Regions from separate parts of the Guptibacillus sedimenti genome, predicted to be linked through region 4. Evidence: riboswitches for the same ligand, from Rfam matches in the RefSeq annotation. Region 4 holds a riboswitch; each other region holds the start of a gene.

Region 1 (4,239 bases), 140 kb from region 4:
TTTGGATGAGAATCGTAACAATGATCCCGGCTAGCACACCCATAAATGGGTTCGTCGTAAAGCGATCAAGAATGTCTCTTAATCGATCACCTGCAGATCGTTGAAGGCCATCTCCCATATACTTTAGTCCAAACAGGAAAATACCAAGACCTCCCACAAACTGAAAGATCATCTCCTGAACGTTGAGTTCCATCATTTCAACCCCTTGCACTCATGTTTTATTTTTTTCGACAATACTCAACAAAGTCCCTTGTCTATTATCTACATCGCTCCCCTCTTTGTAAAGAGTTAATATAGAATTGTAATGATATTATGATGAAATCAATTTTGTTTCAAGAAAGTTTCAGCTAGTTTATTGTTCCCATCTACTTATATAAGATAAACTGGTTTAGTGGGATTACCCTCACATACCAGAAAGGAGATTTTCAATTTGAACGTTTTTAAACAACTGTATTATAGCTTATTTTCTCCAAAAATGATGGCGCGATTCCGTTTTCAAAAACTAGGGAAGCCGATATTGTATGTGTTTCTCCTAATGCTACTTTCTTCTGTACCTATAGGGATTATTACCGCGGTTTCGTTTACCAATGCTTACGAAGACCTTAAAACACATATGGGAGATTTACCTGAATTTACTTTAGAAGATGGCACACTAAAAAGTGACCAATCTGAACCACTTATAAAAAAAGAAGATGGAAACACGTTTATTTTTGATGCTACAGATGAAATAAAGCCCGACGATGTTGATTCCTATGAATCGGCTATTGCGTTCCTAAAAGATCGAATTATCGTAATGGATAGTGGGACAAGACAAGAGTTTAATTATAGTAATTTCAGTTCAATGACTTTTACAAAACAAGATGTAAGTGAACTCACGCAAAATTTAGATAACTTGCTCCCGATCTTTATCCCACTCTTAATCTTTGTCGTCTATTTATTCCAGACTGGCCTCAAATTTATCGGAATTACCGTTCTAGCGACAATCGGTTTATTATTAAAGTCACTCGCGGGTAGAAAAGCATCTTATAAACAACTCTGGGTCCTATCGGTTTATTCCGCTACGATTCCAACCCTTTTCTTTACTATTATGGCTTTAGTAAAAACAACCGTCCCATTTGGATTTCTTCTCTATTGGTTTGTAGCCATCATGCTACTCTACTTAACCATTAAGGAAATTCCTCTTCCGAAAAAACGTGTAACGAACGAAAGACCTAATTCACCTGAGTAAAAATTTTGATTATTTTATCAAATCACTTGATTTTCGCTTTAAAGTAATGTAGATTATGTAAAAAGCGACACATTAAAATTCCATATACTTTCAATTCTTATCAAGAGAAGCAGAGGGACTGGCCCGAAGAAGCTTCAGCAACCACCGGATATTTTCTGGAAAGGTGCTAACTCCAGCAAGTTGAATTCAACTTGGAAGATAAGAAGAAGAGCAACCAAAGTCTTCTTCTTATAGAGGGCTTTTTTTTATTGCCCTTACTTAATGAAAAGGAGATTGATTATGACAAATAACCATTACAATACGCTACTTGTTCAACTAGGTAATAAATCAGATCCACAAACAGGCGCTGTAAATCCTCCTGTTTATTTTTCCACCTCCTATAGGCATGAAGGAATTGGGCAATCAACAGGGTTTGATTATTCAAGAACAAAAAACCCTACTCGCTCGATTCTAGAGTCTGCAGTAAATGAACTCGAACATGGTGACCAGGGCTTCGCATTTAGTTCCGGCATGGCCGCCATCCAATCAATTATATCTTTATTTAAAACCGGAGATCATATACTCGTTTCAGATGACCTATATGGTGGCACATATCGATTATTTGCTCACGCAGAAAAGCATTTCAACATATCATTCACCTATTTTGACAGCCAAAATATTGATAGCATCGCACCATTAATAACTCTGTCTACTAGGGCAATCTTTATCGAAAACCCTTCAAATCCCCTAATGAAGTTAACCGATGTTGAAGAGATTGTGACGATTGCCAAGACATACAATTTATTGTCAATCGTAGACAATACGTTATTCACTCCTCTTCTACAAAACCCTCTTTTACTAGGGGCTGATATTGTTATTCATAGCGCAACGAAATACCTTGGGGGTCACAATGATGTGCTTGCAGGACTTGTCATTGCCAAAGGTGAAAAGCTCTGTGCTGAGATTGAACAATATCAAAACGGTGCTGGAGCGGTTCTTTCTCCGTTCGACTCCTGGCTTCTCATTCGAGGAATGAAGACATTACCTCTTCGACTAAAGCAACATGAGGAGAATGCTCGAGCCATCGCAACATACTTAAGAAATCACGACGCAATAACTGACGTCTTCTATCCTGAAAAAGGCGGTATGCTGTCGTTTCGATTACAGTCTGAAGCATGGGTTGATCCATTTCTAAGGAATTTGAAACTGATTACCTTTGCGGAAAGTCTTGGAGGCGTTGAGAGCTTTATTACTTATCCAGCCACACAAACACACGCCGATATCCCAGAAAAGATCAGACTCGAGAAAGGTGTTTGTAATCGACTTCTCAGATTTTCAGTAGGAATTGAACAAATCAACGATTTAGTGAAAGATCTAGATCAAACGCTAGCAATTTTCAAAGAGGATGGTGTGCGACATGACGACTAATTCATATACATTTCAAACAAAACTTCTTCACAACGAACATAAATTTGATAAAAGCACAGGAGCCGTCAGTGTTCCAATTCAACAAGCATCTACCTTTCATCAATTGGATTTTGATCAGCCCGGAAAATATGATTACAGTCGCTCTGGTAACCCTACCCGTGAAGCTCTAGAAGAAACGATTGCAGACCTTGAAGGTGGCGTTAGAGGGTTTGCATTTGCTTCTGGTATGGCCGCTATCGCTACTTCTTTTATGCTCCTTTCACAAAATGACCATGTTTTGATTTCAGAAGATGTTTATGGCGGGACGTATCGGATGATCCACGATGTTCTCTGCAGATTTGGAATTAGTCATACTTTTGTCGATATGACTGATTTAAATAAAGTTGCGAACGGGATTCAATCCAATACAAAAGTGATCTACATCGAGACACCTTCTAATCCGTTACTTAAAGTGACTGATATTCAAGCCGTCGTTAAATTAGCGAAAGCGAATCATTGTTTAACGTTCGTTGATAACACCTTCATGACACCTGCCCTCCAAAGACCACTGGACTTCGGCGCGGATATCGTTCTTCATAGTGCCACAAAATTTATTGCAGGACATAGCGATGTTGTTGCAGGTCTTGCCGCAGTTAAAAATGAAAAGCTGGGCGAAAACCTTGCTTTTTTGCAAAACTCTTTCGGATCCATTTTAAGTGCTCATGATTCCTGGTTAGTTCTTCGCGGATTAAAAACATTACATTGTCGGCTCGATCAATCTTCAAGATCGGCTTTCCGGCTTGCTCATGCACTCCTTAAAGAGCCGCTTGTAGAAGAAGTTTATTATCCTGGGTTCTCTTTCCATCAGGGACATTCGACTCACCTTTACCAAGCAGCGGGTCCTGGGGCTGTTCTTTCTTTTCGACTACCTGATGAAAACGCGGTTCGATTGTTTACAAAGAACGTGCAACTTCCAGTTTACGCTGTTAGTCTTGGTGCGGTTGAATCGATTCTCTCTTATCCAGCGAGAATGTCTCATGCATCTATGTCAGCTGCCGAACGAAACAAACGCGGGATTACAGATGGCTTGTTACGCTTATCTGTGGGGCTTGAAAATGCTGATGATTTGCTTCAAGACTTTAAACAAGGTTTTGCTGCCATTACTAAACTTTACGCTCCTACAGCCGGAGGTGCTAAAGGATGAGCTTACTTGAAGATCTCGAGCACAAAATTTTGATTGGTGACGGTGCGATGGGGACCCTTCTTTATTCATACGGCATCGACCAATGTTTTGAAGCGCTGAATCTTTCACATCCGGATCAAGTATTAAATGTTCACCAAGCTTATATTCATGCCGGCTCAGATGTGATTCAAACCAATACGTACGGCGCGAACTATAGCAAGCTATCACGATATGGACTTGAAGATCTAGTAAAAGAGATCAATAAGGAAGGCGTTAAACTCGCTCGAAAGGCTGCGACAGACTCTACTTACGTTCTTGGGACAATAGGAGGAATACGAGGAATAAATACACGATCGACTCCCCTTGATGAAATTAAGCGTAGCTTTAGAGAACAGCTATATTGCCTTCTATTAGAAGGAGTCGATGGTCTTTTATTGGAAAC
Region 2 (4,239 bases), on a different contig from region 4:
GTGACATTCCAACCAATGTCATGGAGTCCTTGAATGAGAACATTTCGTCTCGACTCATACGTATCGCGAAGTTCTTCTACACACTGCTGCGATCCAAGCAAAGCTTCAGCAGCGGCTTCTTGTACCGCACTAAATAGACTGACATAAAAATGATCCTGAAGGAGATTGATGCTCTCAACAACAGATTGATTTCCAACTGCAAATCCTACACGCCATCCCGCCATATTATATGTTTTGGAAAGGGTATAGATTTCAATTCCATTGTCTTTAGCACCCTCTGTTTCCAAAAAGCTAATCGGTCGCTCTCCATCAAACCCGATCGCACCGTAAGCAAAATCATGCACAACACAAATATCATTCGTCTCTGCAAAACTGACTGTTTCCTCAAAGAAGCGCTTCGTTGCAACAGCTGCAGTTGGGTTGTTGGGATAATTTAAAAACATCATTTTCGCTTTTTTTAATGAATCCTCTGGAATCGCATCATAGTCAGGTAAGAAATGATTTTTCTCAAGCAACGGCATCATCTGCATATCCGCTTCAGCCATCGCGACACCTGACCAATAATCAGGATAACCTGGGTCTGGAACGAGTGCCACATCACCTTTATTTAGTAAACATTGACTGACCTCGACAAGGCCTGCTTTTCCACCGAAAAGAACGGCAACTTCCTTCTCTGGATCAAGATTCACTCCAAATTCTCGCTGATAGAAATCAGCAGCAGCCTGCTTCAAGAAAGGCTGTCCTCGAAATGGCGGATATTTGTGATAGGAAGGGTTTTCAGCTGCCTTCTGCAAAGACTCGATAATATGATCGGGTGTTGGCTGATCAGGATTTCCCTGTCCAAGATTAATGATGTCATAACCCGCCTCTACATAGCGGTTTACTTTTCCAGCAAGCTTCGCAAAAAATTGTTCCGGTAGTCGTTTAAGTGCATCTGATGTTTGAAATTGTTTCAAAGAATCACATCCTGTTAAAATTTTCGTGAAATTCTAGTAAATTATGTTATCTTGGATACACAATCATGTAAAGCTTATTTTGTTAGCGAGGAGGAGAAGAAAATGAAAAAAATCGCTCTGTTGCAATTTGATATTGCGTTTGGAAACCCTGAAGAAAATTTCTCGAAAGTGAAAGAGCTTGTTACTAAGGCTGTTCATGACAAACCAGATATTATTGTTTTACCAGAACTGTGGTCGACTGGTTATGACTTATCGAGACTAGACGAAATTGGGGATGAAAATGCAGAAAAGTCAATTGCATTTCTTTCAGACCTAGCCAAAAAGAATAAGGTAAGTATAGTAGGTGGCTCAATTGCAAAGCAACACAATGATCACGTCACGAATACGATGCTCGTTTTCAATCGAGATGGGCAGCTTATCCATGAGTATAGCAAAGCCCATCTATTTCGGTTGATGAATGAAGAGAAATACCTCGTATCAGGAAATGAGAAAAGCCACTTCACACTCGAAGAACTCCCAAGTGCCGGATTCATCTGTTATGATATTCGCTTTCCAGAGTGGCTTCGCCTTCATGCCGTTGAAGGCGCACAAGTTTTGTTCGTTCCAGCCGAATGGCCGAAACAGCGCACGGACCATTGGCGATCCTTACTTATAAGCCGCGCTATTGAAAACCAATGTTACGTCATTGCTTGTAATCGTGTAGGAGAAGATCCAGACAATGCGTTTGGAGGACATTCTTTAATCATTGATCCGTGGGGAACGATTATCGCAGAAGCAGGCGAAGAGGAAACGATCTTAACAGGCTTGATTGATGAGGAAGAAATACCATCTATCCGAAGTCGTATCCCAATCTTTGAAGATCGACGTCCAGATATTTATAAATAAAATTCAAAATATTATTGACAAATGCATCAGTTTCTCTGTAACATACATTTCAAGCGAAAAAATTGTAAAATAATTTCATAAACTTTCTCTTATCAAGAGCAGGCTGAGGGATTTGGCCCTATGACGCCCAGCAACCGACCTATTCTTAAGTACATCTTTACAGGATGGCTTAGATGGCACGGTGCTACTTCCAACAGGATGTTATTCATCCTGGAAGATAAGAGGTGTGAAGCATATCTGTCTTCAAGCCTCTTTCTTCGGAAAGAGGCTTTTTTTATGCCTTTTAATTACGAATGCTTCTGTACATCAACCATTAATATTTGAAAGGGGACTTACACATGTCTTTTCAAGTTAAGTCGGGATATACACCATTTACACAAGAAAGCGTTGTTCACTTTTTAGTGCATCACAATTTTATTGATCCCTCTTCCCCCCTTTTCGTAAAGGAAATTGGGGATGGCAATTTAAACTATGTTTTCCATGTTCAAAACAAAGCAACAGAGGAATCATGGATTGTCAAACAAGCTTTGCCTTATGCCAAGGTTGTTGGTGAGTCTTGGCCACTTACGCTCGATCGGTCCAGAATTGAGAGCGAGGCTCTCAAGCAAGCTCATTCGCTTGTTCCTGAATTTTCCCCAATTGTTTATCTGCATGACTCAGAAAAAGCGGCAACAGTGATGGAAGATTTATCATCACATACGATTTTGCGCAAAGGACTTATTGAAGGACGTGTCTATCCTGAGCTCGCAAGAAATGTAGGGACTTACCTCGCTCACACGCTCTTTTTCACCTCTGACTACGGTCTTGGTTCTGCAAAAAAGAAAGAGCTTGCTAAACGGTTTAGCAATCCAGATTTATGTGGGATCACGGAAAGTCTCGTCTTTTCAGACCCCTTTTATAATGCTGAAAGCAACGCATTTACAGAAGAGCTTCGACCAGATGTTGAAATTTTGTGGGAAGATCAAGGTTTCCTAACTGAAGTTGCTTCGCTTAAACATTCCTTTTTAACAAAAGGAGAAGCGTTAATACACGGGGATTTACATACAGGTAGCCTCTTCGTAACGGAGGGTTCAACAAAAGTAATCGATCCTGAATTTGCTTTCTATGGCCCAGCAGGATTTGATGTTGGGGCTTTTATTGCCAATATTACGCTTAGCATTCTCTCCCAGGAAGCCCATCGAACCAATGAAGAAAAAGACGGATATCTAGCCTATCTCTTTGGTGTTATCACTGAAGTTTGGACCGTATTTGAATCTACGTTCCGATCCCTTTGGGACACCCACCTTTCAGAAGATAACCGCTATTCCAGAGGTTATCTCAATACGCATCTTCAATCTATTTTTGTCGATAGTATTGGTTTTGCTGGTTGTAAAATCATCCGAAGAACGATTGGACTTGCTCATGTAGAAGAAATTGAGACGATTACTGATCCAGAAGTAAAACTAGCAGTGGAAAGAAGAGCTTTAGCACTTGGAAAAAAACTCATTTTAAATCGAAAGAACATCGATTCGATTAAAGATTACATCGATACGATTAAGGAGGGCGTTTAAATGACTATCCCATCTCTTCAGTGGAAAGGAGATCACCTTTTACTGCTTGATCAGCGCAAATTACCACATCAAGAAAGCTATCTCAAACAGACGGCGATCGAAGATGTTTGGAATAGCATATCTGCCCTCGTTGTCCGCGGTGCACCAGCGATTGGAATTGCGGCTGCGTATGGTCTTGTTCTCTGGAGTCAACACGCAGAAACAACCGAACCATCAACTTTTAAAGCAGAGTTACTTAAGCAAGGGGAATACCTCTCATCTTCTCGCCCAACTGCCGTAAATCTCTCTTGGGCGATTGATCGAATTGTTCGAGTGACTCTTCCTTTATCAACTGTTGAAAAAATGAAGGATGCGATTCTTCACGAAGCGTTACTTATTCATAAAGAAGATGAACTTGTCTGCCAACGCATCGGAGAGCACGGTCTTAAACTATTGAAGGATGGAGATACCATTCTTACTCACTGCAACGCAGGTGGAATTGCAACCGCAAAATATGGGACGGCCCTTGCACCGCTCCACTTGGCGAAACAAAACGGGCTCACGATTTCCGCGATTGCAACGGAAACGAGACCCGTTCTCCAGGGGGCTCGACTAACCGCATGGGAACTTGAACGTGCCGGTATCAACGTAACGCTTATTACGGATAGCATGGCGGCGCACGTCTTAAAAACAAAGAAAATCGCTGCGGTAATAGTCGGTGCGGATCGAATTGCGGCCAACGGTGACACAGCTAACAAAATCGGCACGCTCGGCCTTGCTCATATCGCTCAGGCTTACAATGTTCCCTTTTATATTGCAGCACCCATCTCAACGATTGACTATTCGATTCCTAATGGAGATGCCATTCC
Region 3 (4,239 bases), on a different contig from region 4:
AACTCTATCTTTTATACGATGAAGGCGGAAAAGTTGTTTCCAAAAGAGTTGTAGTTGGTGCCAGAGGATCTTTATCATTTATGCCTGAAAGAAAATAAATTTTCCTAACAAATCGCCAATTCGTTTTCAGGATTGGCTTTTCTTCTTATAAGAATTAAGTTGATCGGGTCATCACAACAGCAATACCTGTTATAATGGCGTTACTATTGCATAGAGAGGGATTTATATGACAAAGAGCCTTACGAACTCTGAGAGAGATCAAATACTACAAGATCTTACATTTGACCAACAATCATATCTTATGAATATTCTTAAACGAGGTAAAAAAACAGCATTTGCGAATGTGATTGCTCAAAGTAAAGGAAGAATGATTCCAAACGGAGCTACTGATGAGGAAATTGGAATGTTGCTTGACGATTGGATACTAGACGATTACCTGGATGCAGGCGCTGTCTCAGAAGATCTAAAATGCGAATGTGGTCGTGCATTACGCTATCAATATATTGTTCGACATGTAAAAACAGGTGAAGTGCGTCGTTTTGGTATTAATCATTTCGAAGAACACACTGGCTTACCAGGTACCATCGTAAAAGAAGTTGTACAAGGTTTTACAAAAATTGATTATGAGTTAGATGAACTCTTATTAAAAATGCAAAACGGCTCTCCTACATATGACATCCCTGAAGGTTTGAAGCTACCAACCGATATTGAAGAGCCACTTTCCTTACAACTTCCGTTACTTGATCGACAAGAAAAACGGTTAAATAGTTTAATCAGAAGTTACCGTGAAGAAAAAGAAGCGTTACAAAGAGGTAGTAATACGTTAGAGGCTTTAGATATCCCAACACAGAAAAAAGAAGACTTGAAACCTAAAGAAACTCTAACTCAAGATGAGTTACAAGGCTCTTTTGATTTGTTCGCTGAAGAAGCGCAGGAACCTTTACAAGAAATAACAAGTGAGAAACCGAAAGAAACTTATTTTGTGGGAGATCTTTCGTTTCCAACTCAGAAAGCGATAGACGGCTATATTCAACAAGGTACAGAGAGTGCGTTGATGATTTGCGAGCTCTTAATCAAAGAAGGAAAAGTTCAAGACAAACGCTACTCGACAAAGAAACCGAAAATTTACTATGCAGTTTGCACGTATCTCGATTCTTATGTGGCATCGGGCTCCATGTCTGTTGAGCCGCTTGGACGGGAAGATCGCATTTATCGATTAAAAAGAGGACGATGATCCTGACATTTCATAATTATCAGATAAAGCATTGACATTTCATTATACCAGGTCTATAATTTCAAACATGTTCGAAAATTAAATCAATACTCTTATCAAGAGTGGCGGAGGGAATAGGCCCTATGATGCCCGGCAACCTTTCAACTTCAGTTGAAGCTGGTGCCAAATCCTACAGATGATGTCATCTGGAAGATAAGAGGAGGATTCTGTTAGTAATCCCTCTTCTTATTTTTTAAGAAGAGGGATTTTTTATTTTACAGAGAATAAGGAGCTGTTACACATGAAAAGAACACTTCAACAACGCCTGCAAGATGGCCCAGTCATTTGCGGGGAAGGTTATCTGTTTGAATTAGAACGACGTGGTTATCTCCAAGCAGGATCATTCGTGCCAGAAGTTGCCCTAGATAATCCCGAAGCTCTTAAACAAACCTATCGAGATTATATGCTTGCAGGATCTGATGTCGTGCTAGCTTTTACGTATAATGGCCACCGAGAGAAAATGAGAATTATTGGAAAAGAAGAGTTGCTAGAGCCCCTCAATCGACAAGCGATTCGTCTTGCAAAAGAGGTAGCAAAAGAACACCCTGAAGAAGAAGCACTTGTAGCAGGCAATATATCAAACACAAATCTATTTGACCCTGACGATGAAGACAGTAAAGAACAAATTCGTTCCATGTTTGCTGAAATGGTAAAATGGAGTAAAGAAGAAGGCGTTGATTTCATTAATGGGGAAACATTTTATTATTACGAAGAAGCGAAAATAGCCTTAGAAGAAATTCAAAAACATGATCTTCCAGCAGTTATTACACTTGGACTTATGAGTGAAAACATTTTAAGAGACGGCTATACCGTTGAGGAAGCTTGCCGGTTGCTAGAAGAACATGGAGCGCTAGTTGTAGGAATGAACTGTTTTCGAGGACCCGCTACAATGCAGCCATACATCGAGAAGATTAGGCAGTCTGTTACTGGATATGTTGGCGCACTCCCCATTCCTTATCGCACCACAGAAGAACATCCAACATTTTTTAACTTACCTGATGGCGGCTGTGCCTGTACATTGCCTACAGAGACAACCTTTCCAACATCTCTCGATCCACTTTATTGCAACCGTTATGAATTAGCAGAATGGGCAAAAGAAGCAAAAAGTGTCGGGGTAAATTATTTTGGACTATGTTGTGGTGCTTCTCCAAGTATGTTGAGAGAAGTCGCTGAAACAGTAGGTAGAAAAGCTGTGAATTCTATTTACTCTCCAAATATGGAGAAACATTTTCTGTTTGGATCAGATGAATCGTTAAAGAAAAACAATACGGCATATCGACAGAAGGCATAGATGATGACAAAACGGAGCGGGAAACCTCTCCGTTTTTTACTGCAAAAAGAATAGGCCAGTAACGTATTGGCAATAACGATAAAAAGAAAGTGAAAATGGAACCAATACAGATATGTCTGCATGTAATAAAACATCAATACATTTTACGATTGATCCCGGCCCGATTTTTGTTATAAAAGCAGCTTTTCGCAATGAAAAATCTTGCTTTTTATATCCTTAGCGTAAGATTCATTTGAAAATAGTAGCTTCTTTTGTCAAAATGATCATATTCAGACATCAGTTGTGTTATTATTTTAAATGTGTTTGAATATGTGACACAACGAAACTCTAATGAAATCATAACAAAAAGAACTTGTTTTATAAGCGAGGTAGCCTATGGATAATCAAAATGTAATAAATGAACTCCGCTCGATTTTGCCAGAAGCGGAATTGAAAATAAATGAGCCTTTAAATGCCCACACCTATACTAGGATGGGTGGATGTGCAGATGTTCTTGTTTTTCCTAACACAATTGAAGATGCAAGAGCTGCGGTAGAATATGCTTTTCAAAAAAAATATCCTTTAACGATACTCGGGAAAGGTTCGAATGTAATCATTCAAGATGGTGGTATTCGCGGTATTGTCTTGAATCTATCTTCTTTAAAATCGATTAATAAAAAAGACAAAAAAGTGATTGCTCAAGCAGGCGCTCGAATTATTGATGCATCTGAATTTGCGCGTGATGGCAAACTTAGCGGTCTCGAGTTTGCATGTGGTATACCAGGTTCTGTTGGTGGAGCTGTTTATATGAACGCAGGAGCATACGGTGGAGAGATAGCTGATTGTCTCGAAAGTGTGCTCGCTGTAACGAAAGAAGGAAAGTTAATTAAATTAACCGCTGATGAACTTGATTTATCTTATCGTCACAGTAACGTAGATGAAAAAGGTTTGCTTGTTTTAGAAGCAACCTTCGCTCTAAAAGATGGCGACTATAATGAAATCAAAGCGATCATGGATGACCTAACTGAGAAGCGCGAAACAAAACAGCCGCTAGAATACCCTTCTTGTGGTAGTGTATTTAAACGTCCTCCTGGACTATTTGCAGGTAAATTAATTCAGGACTCTGAACTCCAAGGTACACGAATCGGTGGGGCCGAAGTTTCTAAAAAGCATGCTGGATTTATTGTAAATATCGATAATGCTACTGCAACAGACTATTTGGATGTGATTCATCACGTTCAAAGAACAGTAAAAGAAAAGTTTGATGTCGAGCTTGAACGTGAAGTACGCGTTATTGGTGAACCACCTGAGCAAGCATAAAGAGAAGTCAGCCACTCAATTGAGCGGCTGTTTTTTTGTGATTTATTTAAGATAGACAACTTTTGATCATACTGTGAACAAATTCAATCTGCACGATAAGTGCACAATTTCTAGATAAAGTAGTCTTTGATGGTAAATGAAACCAATCATAGGAGGGTATATATGAAAACAAAAAAAGTTATTTTAGGATTAGGATTATCACTATCACTTATTCTTGCAGCATGTGGAAACAATAACGAGGGCATAAATCAGGAGTCCGAAAACAACCAATCGACTTCTAACACTTCAGCAAACTCCGAGAATCACATGGAAGAGATGGAACACTCCGGCTCTTCAGAAGTACCTGAAGGGTTAAAAAGGGCTGAAAATCCTGCTT
Region 4 (4,239 bases):
TTGTAAAGTTAGGTCAGCTCCTTGGAAAAGGAAGTAATTTAAACGATCTCCTTTGCCTTGAAAAAGCGACAAGTGAAGAAACCGCAAATCTTATTATTGATCTACTTGATTCATTAATAGAATACTTATATATTCTTCCTCAGCGAATTGTTCATCTTCAAAAACAAATTGAAGGATAATAAAGAAAAACAGGTAGCTCATCATGAGCTACCTGTTTTTCTTTATCTCGTTTCATTTAAAAGTTACTTCTAACCGTTTGCTTCCTCTTTCTTTTGAAGAGAGGGATAGTTAATGAAAATCGCAATCACTCCAGCAACCGCAATAAGAATAGGATAAATCGAATATGGCAAGAGGGCAAGTGGCGAGATCGATGCAAGTCCTGCAACCGCTAGAACCTGAGCACCATATGGGAGCATCCCTTGAACACTGCCTGAGAAAATGTCTAGAATACTAGCTGATTTCCGTGGATCCACGCCATACTTTTCAGAAATATTCTTCGCCAGCGGCCCACCCATGATGATTGAAATCGTATTATTCGCTGTCGATAAATCAAGCACACTAGCCAAGCCAGCTATACCAAATTCCGCTCCTCGACGTGAGTTTACTCTACTTAAAATCTTATCTAGCACGTACTGAATACCGCCATTATGCTTGATCACTTCGATCATACCACCGATTACGAGGGCAATCATCGCAAGGTCTTCCATTCCTTTAATCCCTTCTGTAACGGTGGAAATAAGTCCACTCATTCCAAATGAACCGTTAAATAGACCGACTATTCCAGCAAATAGCGTTCCGCTCACAAGTACAACAAGAACATTAACCCCAGCGATCGCTGCGATTAGAACACCTAAATATGGAAGAATCGTGATCAAGTCAAAAGCACGTTCTCCACCAACTGTTGCCTGTTCTCCGATCGTTAACACGCCATATATAACGGCAGTGACAATAGCAGCAGGCAATACAATAAAGAAGTTTACTTTGAATTTGTCTTTCATTTGCGTATTTTGTGTTCGAACTGCTGCAATGGTTGTATCTGAAATCATGGAAAGATTATCACCGAACATCGCTCCACCAATAACTGCAGACAAGGTAAGTGCTGGAGCAATTCCCGTTTGTTCTGCGATTCCAATCCCAATTGGTGCAAGGGCTACGATGGTTCCCATTGACGTTCCCATTGAAATAGAAATAAAACATGCAATCAAAAATAATCCAACGATTAACAAATTCGCTGGAAGAATGGATATTCCAAGATTCACAATCGAATCAACCGCGCCAATTTTTTCAGCGGTTCCAGCAAAAGCTCCTGCCAATAAGAAGACAAGAATCATTAATATAATATTAGTATTTCCTGCTCCTCGGCAGAACACTTCCACTTTCTTCATAAAGTTTTCTTTTCGATTCATTGAAAGAGCTACACCAGCTGCAATTAATGAAGCAAGTATAACCGGCATGCTATAAAAATCCTTTGTCACAATCGCTGTGCCAATAAAGAGCACAATAAAAATGCCAAGAGGAAGTAACGCCAGGCCATTTCCTTTAATTTCTTTTTCCATTCTCTCTATCTCCTTCTACTTTTCTACAGCATAAAAAAACCCACTTCAAGAGAAGAGGGCTTTTGCTCTTATCTCTCAAGATTTCTCTTGCTGGAAGCAGCACCTTTCTGAATATCAGAGGTTGCTGAAGCTTCTTCGGGCCAGATCCCTCCACTTCTCTTAATAAGAAATATGCAATTATTAGAGCATAAGCTCAAATTTTATTTGATTTGAATTCACAATCGAACGAGCTTTACTTTATCACGCATGATTCTGCTGAGTCAACTCTTTCTACCACTGCATGAAAATAAACTCCTTGCTTAAAGGAGTTTATTCAGAGAATTCTCTACCATTACCCGCCTTAATTTAACGAGTTAAAAACTGTTCTATGTCTTTCATAATCGATGCTGGTCGCTCCTCAGGAAGAAGATGACCAGTTTTCTTATAGACAATCAGCTCAGCATTTGGTAAGTCGCTGCTTAAACGTTTCCCAATTTTCAATGGCACAACCCTGTCATTTTCTCCCCATATTAAGAGGCTCGGTGTATGAATTTGTTTTAGCTCCGCTTCGGACAGGTCACCTTCCCGATCACGGATCATACGAACCAACGATCTAAAAATCCCTTCGTTAAAGAAGGGTTGAATATAACCATCCATCATTTCTTCATCGATAAGCGCTGGATCATAAACACAATTGAGCAAATTCCCCCTAACTCCTTTTCGGTAAAGCCAGCGTTTTAAGTAGACAGAAAAGAAAGGTAAGTAGGATGTATAGACGAGACTCTGTTTGGCTTTCTCGAGATATCCTGAGCTACATAGCAAAATATTTTTACTTACAAAATCTTCTTTTAACGCTGATGCTCTCATAGCTACCTGTCCGCCCATGGAATGCCCGATCATGACCGTGTTTTCAATCGAAAGTCTTTCCAATAGCTCAACAACGACCTCTGCATAATTTTGGTAAGAGTGAACAAAGTGATGAGACTTCTCGCTTTTCCCAAACGGCGGGAGGTCGATTGCAACAACGGTGTAGGCCTTTGTTAATAATGGAATTAGTCTTCTAAAGCTGAAGCTTGAAGACAAAAAGCCGTGAAGCAGGGTTATAACTGGGCGATCAACAGCTTCTTCATTTCTGTAATACTCATAATGAATGTCAATCCCTTTAATTTTCTCCGTATTTTCTTTTAAATTTTGAGCTAATAACATCTGTCATCTCACTCCGGATTTTGATTTTGCTTGTTCTGATGATAGTGGTTTTCCAGTCAAAAATGTCTTGGCAAAGTTTGCGTTATACGTATTTTACCCCAATTAGGAAATGAAAAACTTTTTTGGCACCCGGAGTGTACAACCATTTTTTTCATTCTACTTCAACATGGATAAGGTCCAGCAATTTAACGTTTCTCTTTTGCTCCTGATGATCAATTACTCGTAGCTCTTTCGTCAATGGATCGACATAATGGACGTAGCCCGTGAGGACGTTCGTTTCACCGTTTTTAAAATAGTGAAAGCGCAGCGGCCAATGGAATTCCATAGCCTGGCATATCACTTCATTCATTTCCTCTATTTTTTGCTCATCCAGTACCGGCATCTGATTTCTTTTCTCTTCTTCTTTCCAATCACGTAGCTCTTTCACATGCTCAGGTAACATCATTGACGTCCACTTTATATTTCCGCGATCACGAATCACATTTATCCCCCCTTACGCTTTATGCCCACCTACAAGTTTACTTCTGTGTAAGGCTGTACCAGCTTTTGTGTATGAAACAGCGCGTAGCAGAGCATCCGATCCATATTTCTCTCTAATGGAATCCATCACATAGCCAAGGTCTCGCTGCTTCGGTCGAGCAGTGTTAAATAAATCCAGCTGCACTTCTTCATCATTACAAATATTTGAAAGAGTGATGGAAATTTTCCGAACCGTTTTTCTTTCATAAAATTCCTCAAATAGCTGAAGACAAACGCGGTAGACTTCAAGCGTAATCGCTGTTGGTCCATTCACACTTCTTGAGCGATGAAAGCCCCCGCCGCCTTCTTCTTTGCTATAACTAATCCCCAGACTAATCGTACGACCTGCTTTCCCGGCTCTTCTAGCACGTCTCGCCACTTCTTCACTCATTTCAAGAATAACGTGTTGAATTTCTTTTTGATCATGATAATCCCTTAACAAGATCTGACTTTTCCCAAAACTAATCTGTCCCTGCATAATGGGAGCACCCATTTCAGAAAGGTCGACTCCCCACGCATGATGATAAAGTTGATTCCCCATGACACCAAATTTCTCTTCTAATAAATGAAGCGGATAGTGAGCCAGCTGCTTGACATTTCGAATCCCCATTCGATTTAACGTACGTTCCACTCGTGCGCCAATTCCCCACATTTGACTAAGTGGGGAAAGCGGCCACAGTTTTCTAGGAATATCGTCATAGGTCCACTCTGCTATCCCTTTTTCTTTTGCCTCAAGATCCAGGCAAAGCTTTGCCATCAGAAGATTTGGTCCAATTCCAATCGCGCTTGGCAAGCCGAATGTCTCACTTATTTCATTTTTAATCTTATGAGCCACTTCAAATTTATCTCCCCATAGTCGTTCTGTCCCATCAACCTGCAAAAATGATTCGTCAACGCTATACGTATGGATACATTCTGATGGTACATAACGATGAAAAAGCCTCGTTATTTCCATTGATTGTTTTAAATAAGAAGACAT

What was found. A riboswitch is a leader RNA that binds a small molecule or an ion and turns the genes downstream of it on or off. The one in region 4 is predicted to bind S-adenosylmethionine.
Region 1: another riboswitch for S-adenosylmethionine. It lies ahead of PQ578_RS07040 (methionine biosynthesis PLP-dependent protein); the one in region 4 lies ahead of PQ578_RS07845 (Na+/H+ antiporter NhaC family protein).
Region 2: another riboswitch for S-adenosylmethionine. It lies ahead of mtnK (S-methyl-5-thioribose kinase); the one in region 4 lies ahead of PQ578_RS07845 (Na+/H+ antiporter NhaC family protein).
Region 3: another riboswitch for S-adenosylmethionine. It lies ahead of PQ578_RS15655 (homocysteine S-methyltransferase family protein); the one in region 4 lies ahead of PQ578_RS07845 (Na+/H+ antiporter NhaC family protein).

The regions. Positions count from the first base shown of each region.
Region 1 covers NZ_JAQQWV010000001.1:1,437,855-1,442,093, reverse strand. Annotated here, with positions in the region: gene PQ578_RS07050 (Na/Pi cotransporter family protein) at 1-193, opposite strand, end outside; gene PQ578_RS07045 (DUF1189 domain-containing protein) at 431-1,228, shown strand; SAM riboswitch class I at 1,323-1,433, shown strand; gene PQ578_RS07040 (methionine biosynthesis PLP-dependent protein) at 1,508-2,635, shown strand; gene metC (cystathionine beta-lyase) at 2,625-3,818, shown strand; gene PQ578_RS07030 (bifunctional homocysteine S-methyltransferase/methylenetetrahydrofolate reductase) at 3,815-4,239, shown strand, end outside.
Region 2 covers NZ_JAQQWV010000004.1:11,212-15,450, forward strand. Annotated here, with positions in the region: gene PQ578_RS16640 (pyridoxal phosphate-dependent aminotransferase) at 1-956, opposite strand, end outside; gene PQ578_RS16645 (carbon-nitrogen family hydrolase) at 1,059-1,841, shown strand; SAM riboswitch class I at 1,928-2,065, shown strand; gene mtnK (S-methyl-5-thioribose kinase) at 2,180-3,391, shown strand; gene mtnA (S-methyl-5-thioribose-1-phosphate isomerase) at 3,392-4,239, shown strand, end outside.
Region 3 covers NZ_JAQQWV010000003.1:233,656-237,894, reverse strand. Annotated here, with positions in the region: gene PQ578_RS15665 (hypothetical protein) at 1-98, shown strand, start outside; gene PQ578_RS15660 (DUF3895 domain-containing protein) at 227-1,234, shown strand; SAM riboswitch class I at 1,324-1,433, shown strand; gene PQ578_RS15655 (homocysteine S-methyltransferase family protein) at 1,515-2,564, shown strand; gene murB (UDP-N-acetylmuramate dehydrogenase) at 2,940-3,863, shown strand; gene PQ578_RS15645 (YdhK family protein) at 4,026-4,239, shown strand, end outside.
Region 4 covers NZ_JAQQWV010000001.1:1,580,257-1,584,495, reverse strand. Annotated here, with positions in the region: gene PQ578_RS07850 (hypothetical protein) at 1-179, shown strand, start outside; gene PQ578_RS07845 (Na+/H+ antiporter NhaC family protein) at 249-1,556, opposite strand; SAM riboswitch class I at 1,622-1,725, opposite strand; gene PQ578_RS07840 (alpha/beta fold hydrolase) at 1,902-2,741, opposite strand; gene PQ578_RS07835 (YolD-like family protein) at 2,893-3,222, opposite strand; gene PQ578_RS07830 (Y-family DNA polymerase) at 3,235-4,239, opposite strand, start outside.